3 regions of the Kitasatospora sp. NPDC056076 genome follow, and region 3 is predicted to be linked to each of the others. Evidence: riboswitches for the same ligand, from Rfam matches in the RefSeq annotation. Region 3 holds a riboswitch; each other region holds the start of a gene.
What was found. Region 3 has a riboswitch for cyclic di-AMP ahead of ACFC1T_RS23130 (hypothetical protein). Riboswitches for the same ligand answer to the same signal wherever they lie in the genome.
Positions count from the first base shown of each region.

Region 1: it holds a riboswitch for cyclic di-AMP, as region 3 does, so the genes downstream of both, ACFC1T_RS28075 (M23 family metallopeptidase) here and ACFC1T_RS23130 (hypothetical protein) in region 3, are expected to answer to the same signal.
Region 2: it holds a riboswitch for cyclic di-AMP, as region 3 does, so the genes downstream of both, ACFC1T_RS06840 (transglycosylase family protein) here and ACFC1T_RS23130 (hypothetical protein) in region 3, are expected to answer to the same signal.

Region 1 is NZ_JBHJWG010000039.1:53,587-60,219, reverse strand. It holds gene ACFC1T_RS28085 (GNAT family N-acetyltransferase) at 1-316, opposite strand, end outside; gene ACFC1T_RS28080 (hypothetical protein) at 359-1,282, shown strand; gene ACFC1T_RS28075 (M23 family metallopeptidase) at 1,340-2,203, opposite strand; cyclic di-AMP (ydaO/yuaA leader) riboswitch at 2,216-2,374, opposite strand; gene ACFC1T_RS28070 (YiaA/YiaB family inner membrane protein) at 2,571-2,861, shown strand; gene ACFC1T_RS28065 (alpha/beta fold hydrolase) at 2,964-3,788, shown strand; gene ACFC1T_RS28060 (TetR/AcrR family transcriptional regulator) at 3,818-4,399, shown strand; gene ACFC1T_RS28055 (PP2C family protein-serine/threonine phosphatase) at 5,689-6,633, shown strand, end outside.
Region 2 is NZ_JBHJWG010000006.1:8,638-15,270, forward strand. It holds gene mfd (transcription-repair coupling factor) at 1-388, shown strand, start outside; gene ACFC1T_RS06825 (MazG family protein) at 525-1,562, shown strand; gene ACFC1T_RS06830 (SDR family NAD(P)-dependent oxidoreductase) at 1,582-2,007, opposite strand; gene ACFC1T_RS06835 (cytochrome P450) at 2,310-3,611, shown strand; cyclic di-AMP (ydaO/yuaA leader) riboswitch at 3,821-3,991, shown strand; gene ACFC1T_RS06840 (transglycosylase family protein) at 3,993-4,775, shown strand; gene eno (phosphopyruvate hydratase) at 5,056-6,342, shown strand; gene ACFC1T_RS06850 (septum formation initiator family protein) at 6,505-6,633, shown strand, end outside.
Region 3 is NZ_JBHJWG010000028.1:75,059-81,691, forward strand. It holds gene ACFC1T_RS23110 (SDR family NAD(P)-dependent oxidoreductase) at 74-838, opposite strand; gene ACFC1T_RS23115 (TetR/AcrR family transcriptional regulator) at 976-1,638, shown strand; gene ACFC1T_RS23120 (alpha/beta hydrolase) at 1,907-3,067, shown strand; gene ACFC1T_RS23125 (MoaF N-terminal domain-containing protein) at 3,141-3,470, opposite strand; cyclic di-AMP (ydaO/yuaA leader) riboswitch at 3,914-4,021, shown strand; gene ACFC1T_RS23130 (hypothetical protein) at 4,029-5,381, shown strand; gene ACFC1T_RS23135 (hypothetical protein) at 5,479-6,087, opposite strand; gene ACFC1T_RS23140 (IclR family transcriptional regulator) at 6,261-6,633, opposite strand, start outside.

The DNA of each region.
Region 1 (6,633 bases), on a different contig from region 3:
CGAGGCGGGCCGAGCGGTACTCGCCGAGGGTGAGGGCGGCGTGCGCGACCGGCAGCGCGTCCTCCGGGTCCCCGGTGTCCCCGGCGTCCTCGCGCCGGACGACGGCGAGCCGGTAGACGCCCCGCTCCTCGGCCATCGCCTCCTCCAGGTAGAGCTCGATCTGGTCGGCGCAGGTCTCGCGGTCGCGCGGCTCGAAGGGGAGGTAGCGGGTCACCTCCGGGTCGCCGTACAGCGCGTGCAGCGCGTCCACTTCCTCCGGGGTGTGGCGGTACTCGCGGAGGGCGAGTCTGGGGCCGGTGAGGCGTACGGGGACCATGGCTGCCGACCCTACCCGCGTCCGGCGGCTACCGTTCGGAACATGAACGACGAAGACCTGCGGCTCGCCCCGCGCACCAGGGCCGCCGACCTGCTCGCCTGGGCGGCCGGCCAGGACCGCGCGCCGGTGGCCGAAGCGCCGCTGCGCGCGGTGCTGGCGCTGCTGGAGCTGGGCGGGGGCAGGATGCACGACGGCTGGCCCGAACTCACCTCCGACGAGGTGGAGCACCTGCTGTACGAGCGGCTCCACCTCTACGTCCAACCCGCGCCGGAGCAGGACCCGCTCGCCTACGGCGAAGCCGTACGGCTGCTGGTCGACCACCAGCGGGCCGCGAAGCGGCTCAACGCCAAGCGCCAGGAGCGGCTGCACGCCGAGGCCGAGTGGCAGGGCGAGGTCGCGGCCGGGCTGCTGCACCGCGCCGACCTGGTGACCTGGCCCCGGCTGTACGCGGTGCTGCTGCACGCCCACGGGGTGGACGTGACGGACCCGGCGGCCGTCCGGGACTGGCTGGCGGGCTTCGCCGCGCTCGACGAGGAGCAGCGGCTGGCCGGGTACGAGGCGCTGACGACGACCGGCTGGCTGGACGAACCGGACGAGCAGGGCTGGGGGCCGGGCCGGGTGCTGTCCGTCGGCATGGCCACCGACGGCGCGCGGCTGCTGCTGGAGCAGGGCCTGATGCGGCGCAGCTACCGCAACCTGGCCGAGCTGAACGCGCTGGGGCGCCCGATGCCGGACGAACTGACCGGTGGCTTCGAGGAGTTCGAGGCGGCGGCGGCCGAGGCGGCGCTCGACCTGCTCGGCGAATGGACGGTGCCCGGACTGCCGCGCCTGCTGGTGGAGGAGTTCCCGGAGCTCGCGCCGGAGCCGGGGGCGGCCGAGATCGACGCCTACCTGGCGCAGCTGCCCGCGGAGGAGCAGGAGCAGCCGGAGGGGTCGGAGGAGCCTCAGGAGCAGGAGCAGCAGTGAGCCGACGTGGCAGGGCCCCGGGCGTGCGCCGCCGGGGCCCTGCCACGTCCGTCGGTCCTACGGGGTGAGGCCGCGCTGCTGGAGCCAGGTCTCCGGGTCGACCGGGGCGCCGCCGCCGGGGCGGACCTCCAGGTGCAGGTGCGGGCCGGTGACGTTGCCGGTCGCGCCGACCTTGCCGATCTGCTGGCCGGCGGTGACCTTGCCGGAGCCCTTGATGATCGAGGAGAGGTGGCAGTACCAGATCTCGGTGCCGTCGGGCAGGGTCTCGACGATCCGGTAGCCGTACGAGCCGGACCAGCCGGCCGAGGTGACGGTGCCCTGGCCGACGGCGTAGACCGCGGTGCCGGTGTCGGCCGCGAAGTCCAGGCCGGTGTGCAGGTGGGCCCAGTAGCGGGCGCTCTGGCCGTAGTGGGCGGAGAGGTCGTAGTCCTTCACCGGCAGGGTGAGGGCGGCGGCCTTGGCCCGCTCGGCCTCCTCGGCGGCACGCTTGGCCTCCGCCTCCTTGGCGGCGGCCTTGGCCTCGGCCTCCTGGGCGGCCTGGACCCGGGCGCCCTCCTCGGCGGCGGTGCGCTGGCTGTCGGCCTGCTGCTGGATCCGGGCGGCGAGCGCGAGGCCTGGGTCGGCGGCCAGGGCGACCGTCTCGTCCGGGGCCTCGACGGCGGGCGCGGCGGCCGGGGTCGCGGAGGCGAAGCCGGTGGCGCCCAGGGTGGCGGCGACGGCGGTGACGCCGAGCAGCGGGGAGGCGCCGCGGGTCTGACGCGGCATCCGGTGGCGGTTGGCCTCGGCCTCCGGGGCGAACGGCTCGGCCGGTCCGGCGGACCCGCCGTCGCGGGGCTCGGCGCCGTGCGGGCCGGGGTGGTCGAGGAGCTGGGTACCGGCTGCGGGGCCGGCCGGGTGTGCCGGGGTGTGCGTCGACGCCACGGAGGCGCGCTCCTTTCCTTCCTTCGCGCCTACCGGGTTAGCTGACGGGTTCGGAGCAGGAAGGTCTCCTACGGCCGGGCCGGAGCCCCGCCGATTCACCCCAAGGAACGTGGTTCCCCGGCTCCCTGACCTGCCCGGAGGCCGGTCGGTGGGATTAGGCGACGGCGCACGGTGCCGTCTGGGTACGGCATTGACGACCGCGCTGCGTTATCAGACGTTAATCCTAGGACGCTCCGATTCCAAGCCATCCGCTCGGGGCCGCTGGGGAACAGGTGATCGGACGTCAACGAACGACCCCTCAGCCACCCGGTCCATCTGAGTACTCCTACTCATGTGCGACCCGGCCGCCCCGCCGCATCCTGGCGCCATGAGCACACCGATGCAGTCACGGACCACGGCCGCGTACTTCGTCCAGGCCGTCCTCTCCTTCGCCCTCTCCGGCACCGCCCTCGCCGCCGGGATCGCCTACCTGCCGGTCGGCGGCTGGACCCGGGCCTTCCTCGGGATCGGCCTCCTCTACACCGTCACCTCCTCGTTCACGCTGGCCAAGGTGGTCCGGGACCGGCAGGAGTCCTCGGACACCGTCGCCCGGGTCGACCAGGCCCGGCTGGAGAAGCTGCTCAGCGAGCACGACCCCTTCCGGGTCGAGGGGGCGTGAACGGAAGAGCGCCCCCGGTACCGGCCGGACGCTTGACGGCTAAGGCTATTAGCCTTAGCTTTATGGCTACAGGCAGAAACGAGCGAGTCGGCGGAGGCCACCATGAACGGCACCAGCACCCCGAGCACCCAGTACCTCGACGTCCCCGGCGGCCGCCTCGCCTACGACGACACCCGGCAGGGCGACGGCACCCCCGTCGTCCTCCTCCCCGGAATGCTCGACTCCCGCCGCGCCTACCGGCACCTGCACCCGCTGCTCACCGCCGCCGGCCACCGGGTCGTCACCATGGACCTGCGCGGCTTCGGCGACTCCTCGATCGTCTGGGACGACTACGGCCCCGCCGCCGTCGCCACCGACGTCCTCGCCCTGCTCGACCACCTCGGCATCGAACGGGCCGTCCTGGTCGGGCAGTCCTACACCGGGGCGACGGTCGTCAAGGTCGCCGGCGACGCACCCCAGCGGGTCGCCGGGATCGCCCTGATCGACGCCTTCGTCGAACACCGGGCCAACGCCCTCATGCAGGGCGTCATGGTCGTCATGGGCGCCGCCATGGTCCGGTGGCCCGGCGTCTGGGGCTTCTACCTGCGCAAGATGGCCTACCCCGGCCCCCGCCCCGCCGACCTCGACGGCTACGTCGACGGACTCGTCGCCGCCCTGCGCACCCCCGGCCGGCGCACCGCCACCCGCGGCCACGTCACCGGCGACTCCGCACCCGTCGGCTGGTGCGCGGCCGTCCGCTGCCCGGCCCTCGTCCTCATGGGCAGCAAGGACCCCGACTTCCCGAAGCCCGAGGCCGTCGCCGACCTCCAGGCCGAGAAGCTCGGCGCCCGCAAGGTGATGATCGACGGGTCCGGGCACTACCCGATGGCCGACAACCCGCAGGCCGTCGCCGACGCCCTGCTGCCCTTCCTCGCCGAACTCGCCTGAACCCCCCGCCCGTACGGAGAAACGAAGCCATGCCCCGCGTAGGACTGACCCCCGACCAGGTCGTCGACCACGCCCTCGCCCTCATCGACGACCAGGGCGGTGAAGCCCTCACCCTCGCCTCCGTCGCCACCCGGGCCGGCGTCGCCACCCCCTCGCTGTACAAGCACGTCAGCGGCGGACTCGGCGAACTGCGGCGCCTCATCGCCGTCCGGGTCACCGAGGAGCTCGCCGACCGGCTCGCGGACGCCGCCGTCGGCCGCAGCGGGGACGACGCCGTCACCGCCGTCCTGCGCGCCTACCAGGCCTACGCCACCGCGCACCCCCACCGCTACGCCGCCCTCCCCCAGGCACCCCAGCCCGACGACGACCTCACCCGCGCCGCCACCCGGCTCGTCGGCGTCATCATCGCCGTCCTCCGCGGCTACGGCCTCGACGGCCCCGAAGCCATCCACGCCGCCCGCACCGTCCGCTCCCTCGCCCACGGCTTCGCCTCCCTCTCCATCGCCGGCGCCTTCCAACTCGCCGAGGACCTCACCACCACCCACGACCGCCTCATCACCACCCTCACCACCGCCCTCCACACCTGGCCCGGCACCGCCACCCCCGCCTGACCACCCCGGGCCCACCCCCACCCGCACAGCACCTGAGCGGCGCAGGAAGTCGGCCCGGCCGACTTCTGGTGCGGCGGGGCTGCCGGTCGGCCGACTTCTCGCGACCGCAACCCCGCGAAACCGCACCGCAGAAGCCCGCCGGAGCGGAGCCCGGACCGCGCGCTGGAAGTCGGCCCGGCCGACTTCCAGCGGCGCGGGCTGCGGATCGGTCGACCTGAGCGGGCAACGGCCGCCGGCCCATCGACCAACCCGCGGGGCCGGAGTAGTGCGCAGGAAGTCGACCTGGCCGACTTCCTGCGCAACACCACGTAGACAGGGGCCTACCAGGCGAACGGCCACGCGCGCCTCGGGCCACAGGGGAACGCGGCGGCGTCGGCGGGCGCGCCAGAAGTCGGGCGGGCCGACTTCCTGCGCTTGCCGCCCCCACGGAACCCCACCGCAGAAGCCCCCCGGGGCAGAGCCTGGGCCACACATTGGAAGGCGAGCTGGCCGACTTCCAGTGGCGCGAAGCTGCCAGCTGGGCCGGGGAAGCGCACAGGAAGTCGACCTGGCCGACTCCTGGCGAGGCGAAGTTGCCGGCTGGGCCGGCGCGGCCGGGGGTGAACAGGCTGACTCCTGCGCAGCACCTCGTAGGCAGGGGCCTACAGGGCGACCCGCCGCGGGCCTCGGGGGCGGAGAAGTGCTGCGGCATTGGTGGGCGCGCCAGAAGTCGGCCCTATCGACTTCTCGTGCGAGGCCGGTCGAGAAGGAGCCCGGCGGGGACGACCGGGGCAGCCGAAAGGCGCGGCTCTACCGATCGGCAGGATCAGGCGGACGCCTCGGCGAGGAGGCCGATCTCTCCGAGAGGCAGGGGCTGTGCGCAGGAAGCGGCGGAGGGAGCACGGAGCTGCGGGCTTTGCCGGGTGACGGGCAGCCGAGAGGCGGCGGCAAGAAGCGGCGCGCCAGAAGTCGGGCGGGCCGACTTCTGGCGACAGCGGGTCGCCTGGTTGTCGAGCCGCTGGGGCGAGGGCATCGCCGTAAGGAACCGCAGCAGTGTCGGCGGCCGGCGCTCAGGTGCGCACCGGAAGTCGGGTGGGCCGACTTCTGGTGCGCGTGGGGCCGGAACGGGCTTGGTGGAGACGGGTGGAGCGCAGCAGTGGGCACCTCGGGGGAGGAGGGTTGCGGGGCGGCAGGCGGGGGCGGGTGGGAGTGGGAACTGCGCTGAGGGGGGTGGGAGGGGAGGGGTTAGTGTGGCCGGGCTGACTGGTGGTCACGACAGGGGACCGCCCACGCCTTCGCGGAGGTTCCGGGTGCCCGCACTGATAGCGAGGGTGCGGCGGTGGTACGGCCGGGTGCTGGACGGGGACGTCCGGGCCGGGCGGGTGGCGCTGGGGGTGCTGCTCGGGGTGACGGTGGTGCTGGGGGTGCTGCCGGTCCTGTTGCCGTACGGGTGGCCGCCGTCGGCGCTGGTGCTGCCGGTGGTGGGTGGCGGGTTGGTGCTGCGGCGCGGGCAGTTGCGGGTGCTGGTGTGCGCGGCGCTGGCGGGCGGTCTGCTGGGGGCGGTGGTGCAGGACCCGCACGGGGTGCGGCTGGGGGTGACGCTGGTGGTGGCGGCGACGGGGGCGACGGTGCTGACCGCGAACCGGTTCCGGGACCGGCTGGGGCTGCGCGGCACCCAGGGCGATTCGATGCTGCTGGAGCTGGCGGAGCACAACCGGGCCCTGGCCCGGCTGCCGGAGCGGCTGCTGGACTGGCACTTCGACAGTGCGCTGGCCCCGGCGGGCGGCACGTCGTTCTCCGGGGACTTCCTGCTGTGCGCCCACCGGCCGGAGGAGGACCTGCTGGAGCTGGTCCTGGTGGACGTGTCGGGCAAGGGCAGTCGGGCGGCGGCCCGGTCGACGCACCTGTCGGGGGCGTTCGCGATGCTGCTGGGCCGGGTGCCGCCGGAGGCGTTCCTGCCGGCGGCCAACGACCACCTGGTGCGGATGGGCTGGGAGGACGACTTCGCCACGGCCGTGCACCTGGCGCTGCACCCGGCGACGGGCCGCTACCGCCTGTTCAACGCGGGCCATCCGCCGCCGGTGCGGTTCTGCCGCCGGGCGGGCTGGGTGCCGTCGGAGCACGGCGGTCCGGCGCTGGGGCTGGTGCCGGGGGCGCCGTACCCGGGGGTGTCGGGGCGGCTGGCGTACGGGGATTCGCTGCTGCTGTTCAGCGACGGCCTGGTGGAGGTGCCGGGCCGGGACCTGGACGAGGGG
Region 2 (6,633 bases), on a different contig from region 3:
CTCGATCGCGGCGGTCAACTCGGAGGCGGACATCCAGCAGGTCCGGGACGAGCTGGCGGACCGCTACGGGAAGCTGCCCGAGCCGGTCGAGAACCTGCTGATGGTCGCCGGCCTGCGGCTGTACGCCCGCCGCTGCGGGATCTCGGACATCACCCTCCAGGGCTCCAACGTCCGCTTCGGCCCGGTGGAGCTGCGGGAGTCCCAGCAGCTGCGGCTGAACCGGCTCTACCCGCGCAGCCAGGTCAAGGCGGCGGCCCAGCAGCTCCTGGTGCCCCGGCCGAGCACCGGCCGGATCGGCGGCAAGCCGCTGGTCGGGCGCGAACTGCTCGGCTGGTGCACCGAGTTCCTGTCGGCCATGTTCGACGACCTGGCGGGGACGAAGAAGTAGCCCCCGGCGGCCTGCGGCGTTCAGGTCGGCGGCCGTCCACGGCGGTCCACGGCGGTTCCGGGCCCGGCCCGGGGCCGCCGTTCGGCCGCCGGCCACCGGCCGGGCCCGGGGTGCCCGCGGCGGGTAGGTTCGAGGGGTGACGACGAATGCTGTGCCGACGGACGCTCCGGGCGCGAAGTTGATCCTGCTGACCACCACCCACCGGGTGGCCCCCGGCCTGCTGGCGTGGCCGGCCTGGGAGGCGCTGCGGTCGGCCGGGCGGGTGCTGGTCGGGGACGAGGGGCACCCGCAGGTGCCGGCGGTGCGGCAGGCCGGGGTGGCGGTGGAGGTGGCGCCGGCCGGGTCGGCGCCGGCGCTGGCGCGGCTGCTGACCGGGCAGCCGGCCGGGGCGGGGGCGACGGTGTGGCTGGGCGGCCCGGACGGGGACCCGGGGCTGACGGACGCGCTGGCCCGGCTCGCGGTGGAGCACGCCGGGGAGGTGCCGGAGATCGAGGTGCTGCCCGGCTCGTACGACCTGCCGGGGGCGCGGCTGCTGGACCTCGCCTCGGTGATGGACCGGCTGCGCTCGCCGGGCGGCTGCCCGTGGGACGCCGAGCAGACCCACGAGAGCCTGGTGAAGTACCTGGTCGAGGAGGCCTACGAGCTGGTCGAGGCGATCGAGGAGGGGGACCGGGACGCGCTGCGCGAGGAGCTGGGCGACGTGCTGTTCCAGGTGTTCTTCCACGCCCGGGTCGCGGAGGAGCACCCGACCGATCCGTTCACGATCGACGACGTGGCCGGGGACATGGTCGAGAAGCTGCTGTACCGGCACCCGCACGTGTTCGGGGACGTCGAGGTGGCGGGCGCCGACGAGGCGGAGGCGAACTGGGAGCAGTTGAAGGCGGCCGAGAAGGCGGACCGGGAGTCCGTCCTGGACGGCGTGCCGGCCGGGCTGCCGGCGCTGGCGTACGCGGCGAAGCTGGTGTCCCGGGTGCGCCGGGCGGGCTTCGCGGGGGTGCCGGACGAGCCGTACGAGCTGCCGCGCGAGCTGACCGCCGAGTCGGCGGGCCGGCTGCTGCTGGCGGTGGCGCAGCGGGCGCACGACGCCGGGGTGGACGTGGACGCGGCGCTGCGCTCGGCCGCGCGCGGCTACCGGGACGCGGTGCGCGCGGCCGAGGGGCTCCGGCCGGAGTAGACCTCGGTGGCGGGTCGGCTCAGGCCGCCGTCGCCGTGCGCTCGGTGGCGCACCGCTGCGGCGGGACGAGCTCGCCGATCGCCTCGCCGATCAGGACGACCAGTTCGGCGAGGCGCTCCAGGTCGAGGTGGGCGGGCAGGTCGGCGAGGGAGACGATCCGCTCGCCCCTCGGCCCCGCCACGCAGAAGAGGTCGATCGGACCGAAGTGCTTCTCGGCGGTGTCGACCAGCGCGGCGACGTCGCTGGGCCGGCGGATGTCGCCGGAGACGCCGACCACGGGGCAGCCCGGCCGGTCGAGTTCGGAGGCGAGGTCCTCGGCGATGCCGACGTGGGTGTCGGCGATCAGCATCCCGGCGGTGCCGGCCGCGGTGAACCGGCGGGCGAGGTCGGCCCCCGAACCGCCCGCGAGTACCGCGATGACGACGACTGCTCCGCTGACCGTCATTGGTCCAGCTCCTCCCTGCGGGCGACACCGCACCGGCGCCCGCGCGTACTTCGGAGGATCGTAGGCAGGTCCTGACCCTCCGCAACAGGGATTACCCCTCAGGTGACCAGGCTCACGCCTGCCGCCCGGCCAAGAGCTGGCCAAGGCCCGTCCACGCACCGTCCACGGGCCGTCCACGGAGTGTCGGCGTTCCGCTCGCGCGCCGGTCACGGACGGTTCGCGCGGCGGTGGCCTCCGGCCGGCCGCGGGGGCGCGTGCGCCGGTGGTCCGGGCCCCTCCGGTCCAGCGGTTACGGTCGACCCATGCCAGCTCAGCCCGAGGGCGCCCAGCCCGCCGCCCAGCCCGACCCGCAGCTCTTCACCTGGGAGTTCGCCGCCGACCCGTACCCCGCCTACGCCTGGCTGCGCGAGCACGCCCCGGTGCACCGCACCACGCTGCCGAGCGGGGTGGAGGCCTGGCTGGTGACGCGCTACGCGGACGCCCGGCAGGCGCTCGCGGACGGCCGGCTCTCGAAGAACCCGGCGCACCACAGCGGGCAGGCGCACCGCACCGGCCGGGTGGGCATCCCGGGGGAGCGGCAGGCGGACCTGATGACCCACCTGCTGAACATCGACCCGCCGGACCACACCCGGCTGCGCCGCCTGGTGTCGAAGGCGTTCACGCCGCGCCGGGTGGCGGAGTTCGAGCCGCGGGTGCAGCAGCTCACCGACCGGCTGATCGACGGCTTCGCGCAGCGCGGTTCGGCGGACCTGATCCACGAGTTCGCGTTCCCGCTCCCCATCTACGCGATCTGCGACATGCTCGGCGTTCCCTCCGAGGACCAGGACGACTTCCGGGACTGGGCCGGAATGATGATCCGGCACGGGGGCGGCCAACGCGGCGGCGTGGGGCGGGCGGTGAAGCGGATGCGGGCGTACCTGCTGGAGCTGATCCACCGCAAGCGGGCGGACCTCGGGGACGACCTGATCTCCGGCCTGATCCGGGCGAGCGACCACGGCGAGCACCTGACCGAGAACGAGGCCGCCGCGATGGCCTTCATCCTCCTCTTCGCCGGGTTCGAGACGACGGTGAACCTGATCGGCAACGGGACGTACGCGCTGCTGCGCAATCCCGGGCAGCGGGCCCTGCTGCAGGAGTCGGTGGCCCGCGGCGAGACCGCGCTGCTGGAGACCGGGATCGAGGAACTCCTGCGCTACGACGGGCCGGTGGAGCTGGCGACCTGGCGGTTCGCGACCGCTCCGCTGACCATCGGCGGGGTGGAGATCCCGGTCGGGGACCCGGTGCTGGTGGTGCTGGCGGCGGCGGACCGCGATCCGGCCAGGTTCTCCGACGAGAACACCCTCGACCTGGCCCGGAGCGACAACCCGCACCTGGGGTTCGGGCACGGCATCCACTACTGCATCGGAGCCCCGCTGGCCCGGCTGGAGGGGCGGTCCGCGCTGGCCACGCTGCTTTCCCGGCTGCCGGATCTGCGGCTGGCCGAAAGCCCGGAGAATCTGCGCTGGCGGGGTGGCCTGATCATGCGTGGATTGCGCGAACTTCCGGTCGAATTCAGTCCGGAGCCCCGGTCGCCGCACAGTCGTCCTGAGGCCACGACACGCTGACGAAGCATCCGGAACCGGCCACCGGCGGTGGTATGAACGCTCATCAAACCGGACAAAGCCCCGCCGTTGGTAGGCGATCGAACACGGGCCGTAATTCTTGTGTGATGTCGGTGATATGAGCTTGTGATTCGTCTGAGGATCTGTCTAGTCTCCGTGGAGTTCGCAGCTGCGGACCTCGTGCGCGGACGCCGAATCCTGCCCGCCGCGTCACGGGAAACCGACCAGAACCCTGGGCAGGGGCGGGGGAACCAGGTTTGTTGCCGTTCCTCCACGGCTCGGGGTGAAGCCGCCCGCGCGGAATCGATTCCGCAGACGGCGGCCGGGCCACCTCCCGGTCCGAACCCGACAGCTCACCTCGCAGGCGTGCGGAGAGGGACCTTCATGCTGTTCGTTGGAACCGGCCGTCATCGCCGTCGCACCCAGGCCGAGAAGGCCATCGCCGTCGCCGGTGTGGCCGGCGTCGGACTCGCACTGCCGCTCCTCTCCGCCACCGGCGCCTCCGCCGCCCCGGCCTCCGTCTGGGACTCCGTCGCCCAGTGCGAGAGCGGCGGCAACTGGAGCATCAACACCGGCAACGGCTTCTCCGGCGGCCTCCAGTTCACCCCCAGCACCTGGAAGGCGTACGGCGGCACCGCGTACGCGGCGCAGGCCAACCAGGCCAGCAAGGGGCAGCAGATTGCCGTCGCCGAGAAGGTCCTCGCCTCGCAGGGCCCCGGCGCCTGGCCGGTCTGCTCCCAGAAGGCGGGCCTGAGCAAGGGCGGCGCCCCGGCCGAGGTGGACACCTCCTCGGACGCCAAGCCGCAGAAGCAGCAGGCCCAGAAGCAGGCACCCAAGCAGCAGGCCCCCAAGGCCGCCGCCAAGCCCGCCCAGCCGAAGCCGGTCCAGCAGTACGCGCCGAAGCACGCCGCGCCGAAGCAGGTCGAGCAGCCCGCCGCCCCGTCGGCGCAGCAGTACGCCCCCAAGCACGCCGCCCCGAGGGCCGCGCAGGCCCCGGCCGCCACGACCGGCCACGACTACACCGTCCGGGACGGTGACACCCTGTCGGGCATCGCCACCGCCCAGGGCGTGTCCGGCGGCTGGCAGGCGCTCTACGACGGCAACCGCACCACGGTCGGCGGCAACCCGGACATGATCGTGCCCGGCCAGGTCCTGCACCTGGGCTGAGCCGGACCGTTCCACGGCGAACGACACGCTGGACACGTAGGGGGCCGCGCCCGGCGGCCCCCTACGTCCGCGTTCGCCGGCCCCGATGGACGCCCCGGTGGGACGCACCGGGACGAGCAGGTGAACTACCGGTGGGTAGCCGGGCCACACGGTGAGACGCAGCCCGGGCCGAGGTGGCCCCGGGAGCCCGGGCGGTTAGGCTCTGGTCGTAACGACTCCGCAATCGTCCGGCCGACAGCACCACCCGCCGCCGGACCCTGCTTCCGCAAGGAGATGCTTCGTGCCGTCCATCGATGTCGTCGTAGCCCGTGAAATCCTCGACTCCCGCGGCAACCCCACGGTCGAGGTCGAGGTCGGCCTCGACGACGGCAGCACGGGTCGTGCCGCTGTTCCGTCGGGTGCCTCGACCGGCGCCTTCGAGGCGCTCGAACTGCGCGACGGCGACAAGAACCGCTACTTCGGCAAGGGCGTGGAGAAGGCCGTCCTGGCCGTCATCGAGCAGATCGGCCCGGAGCTGGTCGGCTACGACGCCACTGAGCAGCGCCTGATCGACCAGGCCATGCTCGACCTGGACGCCACCCCGGACAAGTCCTCGCTCGGCGCCAACGCCATCCTGGGCGTCTCGCTGGCCGTCGCGCACGCCGCCTCCGAGGCCAGCGACCTGCCGCTGTTCCGCTACCTGGGCGGCCCGAACGCCCACGTCCTGCCGGTCCCGATGATGAACATCCTCAACGGCGGCTCGCACGCGGACTCCAACGTCGACATCCAGGAGTTCATGATCGCTCCGATCGGCGCGGAGTCCTTCTCCGAGGCCGTCCGCTGGGGCGTCGAGGTCTACCACACCCTCAAGGGCGTGCTGAAGGAGCGCGGCCTGTCCACCGGCCTCGGCGACGAGGGCGGCTTCGCGCCGAACCTGGACAGCAACCGCGAGGCCCTGGACCTCATCACCGAGGCCATCCAGAAGGCCGGCTACGTGCCCGGCCGCGACATCGCGCTGGCCCTGGACGTCGCCGCCTCCGAGTTCTTCCAGGACGGTGCCTACCAGTTCGAGGGCAAGGCCCTGTCGGCCGCCGAGCTCATCGAGTACTACGCCGAGCTGGTCGCCTCCTACCCGCTGGTCTCCATCGAGGACCCGCTGGACGAGTCGGACTGGGACGGCTGGAAGGCCATGACCGTCAAGCTGGGCGACAAGGTCCAGCTGGTCGGCGACGACCTGTTCGTCACCAACCCGGCCCGCCTGGCCAAGGGCATCGAGACCGGCACCGCCAACGCGCTGCTGGTGAAGGTGAACCAGATCGGCTCGCTGACCGAGACCCTGGACGCCGTCGAGCTGGCCCAGCGCAACGGCTACCGCTGCATGATGTCGCACCGCTCCGGCGAGACCGAGGACGTCACCATCGCCGACCTGGCCGTCGCCACCAACTGCGGCCAGATCAAGACCGGTGCCCCGGCCCGCTCCGAGCGCGTCGCCAAGTACAACCAGCTGCTGCGCATCGAGGAGATCCTCGACGACGCCGCCGAGTACGCCGGCCGCGGCGCCTTCCCGCGGTTCAAGCACGAGGGCTGAGCGCGCCCGGGCCGGGCGGCGTCCGGCCCTGATCCGGGGGCCCGAGGCCCCCGGTAGCGCACGCCTGACCGGTGCCCCGCCGCTCACCCCGTAGGGTGGACGGCGGGGCACCGTCGCGACCAGGAGGGGATACGGGAGATGGCTGGCTGGAGGATCCCGGGCTTGGCGGCCCGGCCTCGGTTCACGAGCCGGGCGACCGTCCTCGTCCTGGTGCTCTGCTCGCTGGTGGCGATCCTGGCCTACCCCACGCGGCAGTTCATCTCCCAGCGCGCCGAGATCTCCGCCCAGCGG
Region 3 (6,633 bases):
AGAACGAGGACGCCGACGGGGCCCGTGCCCGATGGGGGAGGGCACGGACCCCGCCGGCGACCGGACCGGGGGCTCACATGTGGGTGCCGCCGTCGATCCGGAGCTCGGTGCCGGTGACGAAGGCGCCGTCGTCGGAGGCCAGCATCGCGATCACGCCGGCCACCGTGTCCGGGCCCGCGAAGCCGTGTCCGAGGGCGGGGGAGAGCTTGGCCAGCAGGGTGAAGTCGGCGTCGGCGGGCAGGCCCGGGTTGTTGGTCATGCCGCTGTCGATGCTGCCCGGTGCGACGCAGACCGCGCGCAGGCCCTGCTTCGAGTACTCCGAGGCGATCGCGTGGGTGAAGGACTGGATGCCGCCCTTGGTCGCGGCGTACGCGGCCATGTAGGGGTGGGCGAAGCTCGCGGAGGTGGAGGAGAAGTTGACCACCACGCCCTTGCCGGTGGCGAGCAGTGCGGGGAGTGCCTCGCGGGTCATCAGGAAGGTGCCGGTCAGGTTCACCGCGAGGAGCTTGTTCCAGAACTCCAGCGTGGTCTCGTGGGTGTGCGAGGAACGGAGGATGCCGGCCGCGTTGACCAGGACGTCCAGACCGCCCAGGCCCGCGACGGCCTCGGCGACGCCCGCCACCACGGCGGCCTCGTCCGAGATGTCCAGGACCTGGATCGTCAGGCGGTCGGCGGTGCCCTCGGCGGTCGCGCGGTCCAGGGTCTTCTTCAGGCCGTCCTCGTTGACGTCGACGGCGACGACCTTCCCGCCCTCGGTGAGGATCCGGTGCACGGTCGCCTGGCCGATGCCAGAGCCGCCGCCGGTGATCAGGACGTTCCGTCCGCTGAAGCGCTCCATGGTGGTACTCCTTCGTTCGTGGTCTCTCGACCTCAAGAGACACGGTACGCCCATGTGGCACGTTGTGCCAAGAAGTCTCGATGTGCCACCTGGGCGCGATGCGTCGGGACCGTGATCGCTTGCGTACGCTGATCCCTGTGACCGGACGCCCGACCCTGACCCAGCGCCGCCGTGACGCCACCCGGCTGGAGATCGCCCGCACCGCCGCCGCGCTCTTCGCCGAGCAGGGCGCCGAGGCGACCACCGCCGAGGAGATCGCCGCCGCCGCGGGCGTCTCGCTGCGCACCTTCTACCGCTACTTCTCCGTCAAGGAGGACGCCGTCGCCCCGCTGCTGGCGGCGGGCGGGCAGCGCTGGGTGGACCTGCTGGCCGAGAGTCCGGCGGACGTCCCGCTGCGCGAGGCGCTGGAGCGCTCGGCCGTCGAGTCGCTCACCCCGGCCGACGACGAGGCCGTCGAGGCGATGCACTGGACCCGCGACCTGCTGCGCGACCCGCGGCTGGACGGCACCTGGCAGCGGGTCCATGCCGCGTCGGAGGCGCGGCTGCGGGGCGTGCTGGCCGCCCGCTGTCCGGACGGCGCCGATCCGCTGGAGGTCCGGCTGGCCGCTGCGGCGGCCACGGCGGCGATCCGGGTGGCCCTGGAGCAGTGGGCCGGCTCCGACGCCGCCGTCACCGGCCCCGGCTCCCCGCAGGACCTCGGCGCCCGCTGCATGCGCGAACTCACGGCGGGGCTGCGCCTGTGGGATCGGCCGGCGGGGGAGTGGCGACCCAGCGGTGAGCGGATGACAGCGGACGGATGACAGCAGCCGGATGACGGATAACAGATAGCGGCGAACAGATGACAGAGAACAACTTTCGAAATCTGTTATCTGTTATCCGTTCGCTGTCATCTGTTATCTGAAAGTTGAAATCTGTCATCTGTTCGCCGCTTGCCCACAGCCCCCGATCAGCTTCCTCCCAGCTCCCGCTAGGGTTGGTGCGCGCGCCCCGGTGGGGGAACCGGGGTGACCTCCTCGGATGTCCCTGAGTGGAGGGGGCGGGAGTTCGAGGCGTGGGAGCAACTGGAACATGGGTCTGACGAGCCACAAGGTGCTGGCACTGGCCGTGCTGATGGCGGTCGTGGTGATGGTCGGCACGGTCTGGCTCTGGCCCAGACTCGCCCGGAAGAGCTGGCAGGCGGTGCTCGGCCGCATCGGCGCGCTGCTCGCGACTCAGCTGGCGGTGCTCGCCGCGCTCGGGCTGGTGGCAAACAACTACTTCGCCTTCTACAGCAGTTGGGACGACCTGATGGGCACGGGCAGCACCGGCCCGGTCGTCATCCACAACAAGGCGGACGCCTCCGGCCGACTGCTGGTCGAGACCATAGGCCAGGCGTCGGTCAAGGGCGGCGGCGCGATGGGCCGTGAGCCCAGCCAGTCCGGCGAGATCCGCAAGGTCCGGATCGACGGCAAGGAGAGCCGGCTGTCGACCGAGGGCTTCGTCTACCTGCCGCCGCAGTACTTCCAGCCCGAGTACGCGCAGAAGCAGTTCCCGGCCGTGATCGTCAGCACCGGATTCCCAGGAATCGCCGAGAACCTGATCACCCGCTTCAACTACCCGGGCGCCGCGCTCAAGCTGCTGCAGGAGGGCCGGATGCAGCCGACCGTCATGGTCCTGATGCGTCCCTCGCCCGCCCTGCCGCAGGACACCGAGTGCGAGGACATCCCGGGCGGCGCCCAGTCCGACACGTACTTCACCAAGGACGTCCCGTCGGCGATCCAGGCCAGCTACCGGGTCTCGGCCGACCCCCGGGCCTGGGCCTTCATGGGCAACTCCACCGGCGGCTACTGCGCGCTCAAGCTGGCCATGCGCCACCCGGACGTCTTCCCGACCGCCGTGTCCCTGTCCGGGTACTACGAGGCGGCCGACGACCCGACCACCGGCGACCTCTTCGGCGGCAGCAAGCAGCGCCGCGACGAGGCCGACCTGATGTGGCGGTTGAAGAACCTGCCGCAGCCGGACGTCTCCGTGCTGCTGGCCGGCACCAAGAAGGGCGACGGCAACTACAAGCACGACACCGAGGCGTTCATCGACGCCGCGAGGAGCCCGATGAAGGTCTCCTACAGCATGCTCGAGAACGGCGGCCACAACTTCGAGACCTGGAGCGCCCTGCTGCCGTCCTCGCTGGAGTGGCTGTCCCAGCACCTCAAGGTCCCGAACCAGCCGGGCCACCCGGGCCAGACCGTCTGACGGCGCCGCCCGCGGAACGCACCGAACCCCCGGAAGCCTCGGCTCCCGGGGGTTCGGTGCGTTCCGGCGCCGGTCAGGCGACCCGTTCCAGCGTCCCGGTGTGCAGCTGGCCGACCCGGCCGCCCTCGCCCTCGAAGGTCCAGAAGGCCCGTACGGTCAGCGCGTTGAGGTCCATCACGTGACTGACGGTGATCCCGCTCTGTTCCGTCCAGCTGATGAAGTAGATCTCCGGCGCGACCTCGGCGACGTGCAGTCGCACGTCCTCCCACTGGCCCGCCGACTCACCGAGGCCCTCCCAGCGCAGCCGGGTGCCGTCGGCCGAGTAGGAGTTGCGGAAGGCCGCGCCGTTGTCGGCCCGGAAGACGTAGGTACGGCCGGCGAAGGCGGGCAGGGGCGCGGTCATGGTGGGGCGGAACCTCTTCTCTGGAACGGGGGACGGGTCGTACGGCTCCGGCCGGTGCTCTTGTGCACCGCGGAAAATCCCAGGGCTCCAATTTATCCGATGGGGCGGACTCGGGCGGCTCCACGCCACGGCGGTCACGCACGGTCCGCCACCGCGGCACCGCGCACCGTGTGTGACCGGCAGCCCGGGGGGCCCAGCGGGGCCGCGGGTTGGCGTCGGCTCCATTGATCAACTCGGCCGCCACGCAGCGTCGTTGATCGACACCACTGTGAGCTGCGCGACAACCGGCCCCATGAGGTTGTCCGTCCACGGACGGCCTGCCTAGCCTGCAGTCGTCGTCCGCTGTCGCGGACCCCGCCGCCGGGACGCCGAGTCCCGTCCACCCGCCGGCGAGTACCCGAGCACCACAGCGGACGGGAGCGGGGGAACCAAGGTCAGCGCCCGGCCCGTACGCACCAGCGTGCGGGGCGTGGCTAGGGGTGAAGCCGCTCCACAGGCGGCCGGGCAACTGCAGCCCGAATCCGACAGCTCACCTCGCAGGCGTGGCAGAGGACCCCCATGCACCAGCCTGCCCGGCGCCGTCGCGCGCCCCGCCACGCCCGTCCGTCCCGCCGCGGCCGCAACGCCGCCCTCGCCACGACCGGGGCGCTCGCCATCACCGGCGCCGGCCTGCTCGGTCTGCCGTCCGTCTCCGGCGCCCAGGCCGCCACCGGCCCGACCGTCACCCAGGACCGGCTCGCCCCGGCCACCATGGTCGCCGGCAGGGCCGGCACCGCCTCGCTGGCCCTGCACTCCTCGTCCTGCTTCACCGCCAAGACCGTCGGCGTCGGCGTCCGTGACGCGCGCGGCACCAACCTGGACTTCCCGGGCAACGCGAGCAACGTGCAGATCTGCCCCGGCGGACTCACCTACACCAGCGCCGCCCGCACCCTGGCCGCCGGGACGTACACCCAGTTCGGCTTCTGGCAGGACCTCGGCGGCGCCTGGCACAACCTGCCCTCGCAGCAGCTGGTGGTCTCGGCCACGGGTACGCCCACGCCGGCCCCGTCCCCGACGGCGACCCCGACGGCGAAGCCCACCGCGACTCCGACCGCGACCGCGAGCCCGACGGCGAAGCCCACCGCGACCGCGTCCCCCACCGCGAGCCCGACCGCGACGCCGACCGCGACGCCGACCCCCACCGCCACGGCCACCCCGACGACCCCGGCGCCGTCCTCCCTGATCGCCGGCAAGTCGCTGACCTGGTCCGACGAGTTCAACAGCCCGATCAACTGGGGCCAGCGCTGGGTCGGCGACAAGAGCACCTCGTACAAGTACGGGAACCACAACCCGGACGACAACAAGCTCGACTGGCTGAACAAGAACAACGTCACCGTCGCGAACGGCGTCGCCACCTTCACCGCCACCCCGGGCGGGCCGACGCTGGAGAACGGCAAGCAGTCCTGGAACACCGGCTTCCTGACCACCGAGGGCTCCGCCGAGGGCTTCCAGGTCAAGACCGGCGACTACGCCGAGACCCGGGTCAAGCTGCCCGCCGGCACCGGCGCCTGGCCCGCCCTGTGGACCTGGAAGAACGGCAACGGGGAGATCGACTCCTTCGAGTACCACCCCGACAACCCGAACCTGCTGGAGCTGACCAACCACGTCAACCCCGGCAACCCCGACTACTACACCGACGCGGGCGCCATCGGCACCGACCAGTGGGTGACCATCGGCACCTACTACGGCGCCAACTCGGTGGACTGGTACGTCAACGGCGTCAAGGTGTTCTCGGACGGCAAGGGCGTCGGAGCCAACTTCTCGGCGTACCTGATCCTCAACCTCTCGGTGAGCGCCGGCAAGTACCACCCGGCGCCGCAGGGGAACGCCCCGATCACCATGGCCGCCGACTACGTCCGCGTCTACCGGTAACCACGTCTACCGGTAACCACGAGCCCGCCCCATCGGTCAACGGAGGTCCGGCAGCCGCTCGCCGGACGGCCGGTGACCGGTGGGGCGATCCGGTCCGTCAGTCGCCCGCCGTCTCGACGACCCTGATGTCGAACTCCTCCCGGTGGCCCCTGCCGCCCGGGTCGTCCGCGCTGCGCACCTCGACCGAGCCGCCCTCCAGAACCCCGAGCGGCAGGTTGTCGGAGAGCCGGACCGGGACGAGGGCGGTCACGCTGCGCCCGTCCGGCAGCCCGGGACCGAACACGCAGCGCACCTGCCTGCCGCGCGAGACGACCGCACAGTCCTCGGGGTAGTACGGGCCCTCCGGGGTCACCCCGTCCGGCAGGGTGACCGTGATCGTGAGCGGTGAGGCGGTGGTGTCCGGGCCGAGATTGGCCACGAAGGCGTGGATGGTGGTGGCGCCGCCGGGCGGGGCCGGATCCGGGTCGATCCGGACCACCTCCAGGTGGGAGCGGGACGTCTTGGCGACCACGGCGGGCAGAGTGGACGCCTCGGGCGCCCCCGGCGCGACGGTCCCCAGATCCGGACGCGGCACCGGGTGCCGCACCGCCCAGGAGGGCCCGGCGGCCAGCGCGGCCACCGCGCAGCCCGCCGTCACCGCCGCCAGCAATCCGGCCCGGCCGAACCTCCTGCGCCCCGCGCCGCCCCGTACTCCGTGCTGCTCCACGCCGCTCACCCTGTTCCCGTGCTCCGGCGGCCCGCACCGTCGCGGGCCGCGTCCGCACCAGGGTGTCCGAGCCGCCGCCGCGAGGGCGCCGCAACTCGCCCACCGCCACTCGAACGGCGGGGGCACCGGTCATGGCCCGATCGCTCTTGCCGGTCAAGGCGGTTGACGGAGCGTCAGGGTGCCAGGACCTGCCCCAGCCGGGCCGCGATCTGGTGCATCACCGGCACCAGTGCGGACGCCCCCGCCTGCTCCTCCAGCGCCCGGATCCGGGCCTCCGGGCCGGAGACGGAGAGCGCGGTGGGCGTCGGCGCGCCCGGGACGGCGAGCGCGATGCAGCGGACGCCGATCTCCTGCTCCTGGTCGTCCACCACGTACCCGCGCTCGCGCGCCTCGGCGAGCTGGTCCATCAGCTCCTGCGGGTCGGTGAGGGTGTACTCGGTGTGGGCGGGCAGCGGGTTGGGGCCCAGGACCGCGCGCGCCTCGTCCTCGGGGAGCTGGGCGAGCAGCGCCTTGCCGACGCCGGTGCAGTGCGGCTGCACCCGCCGG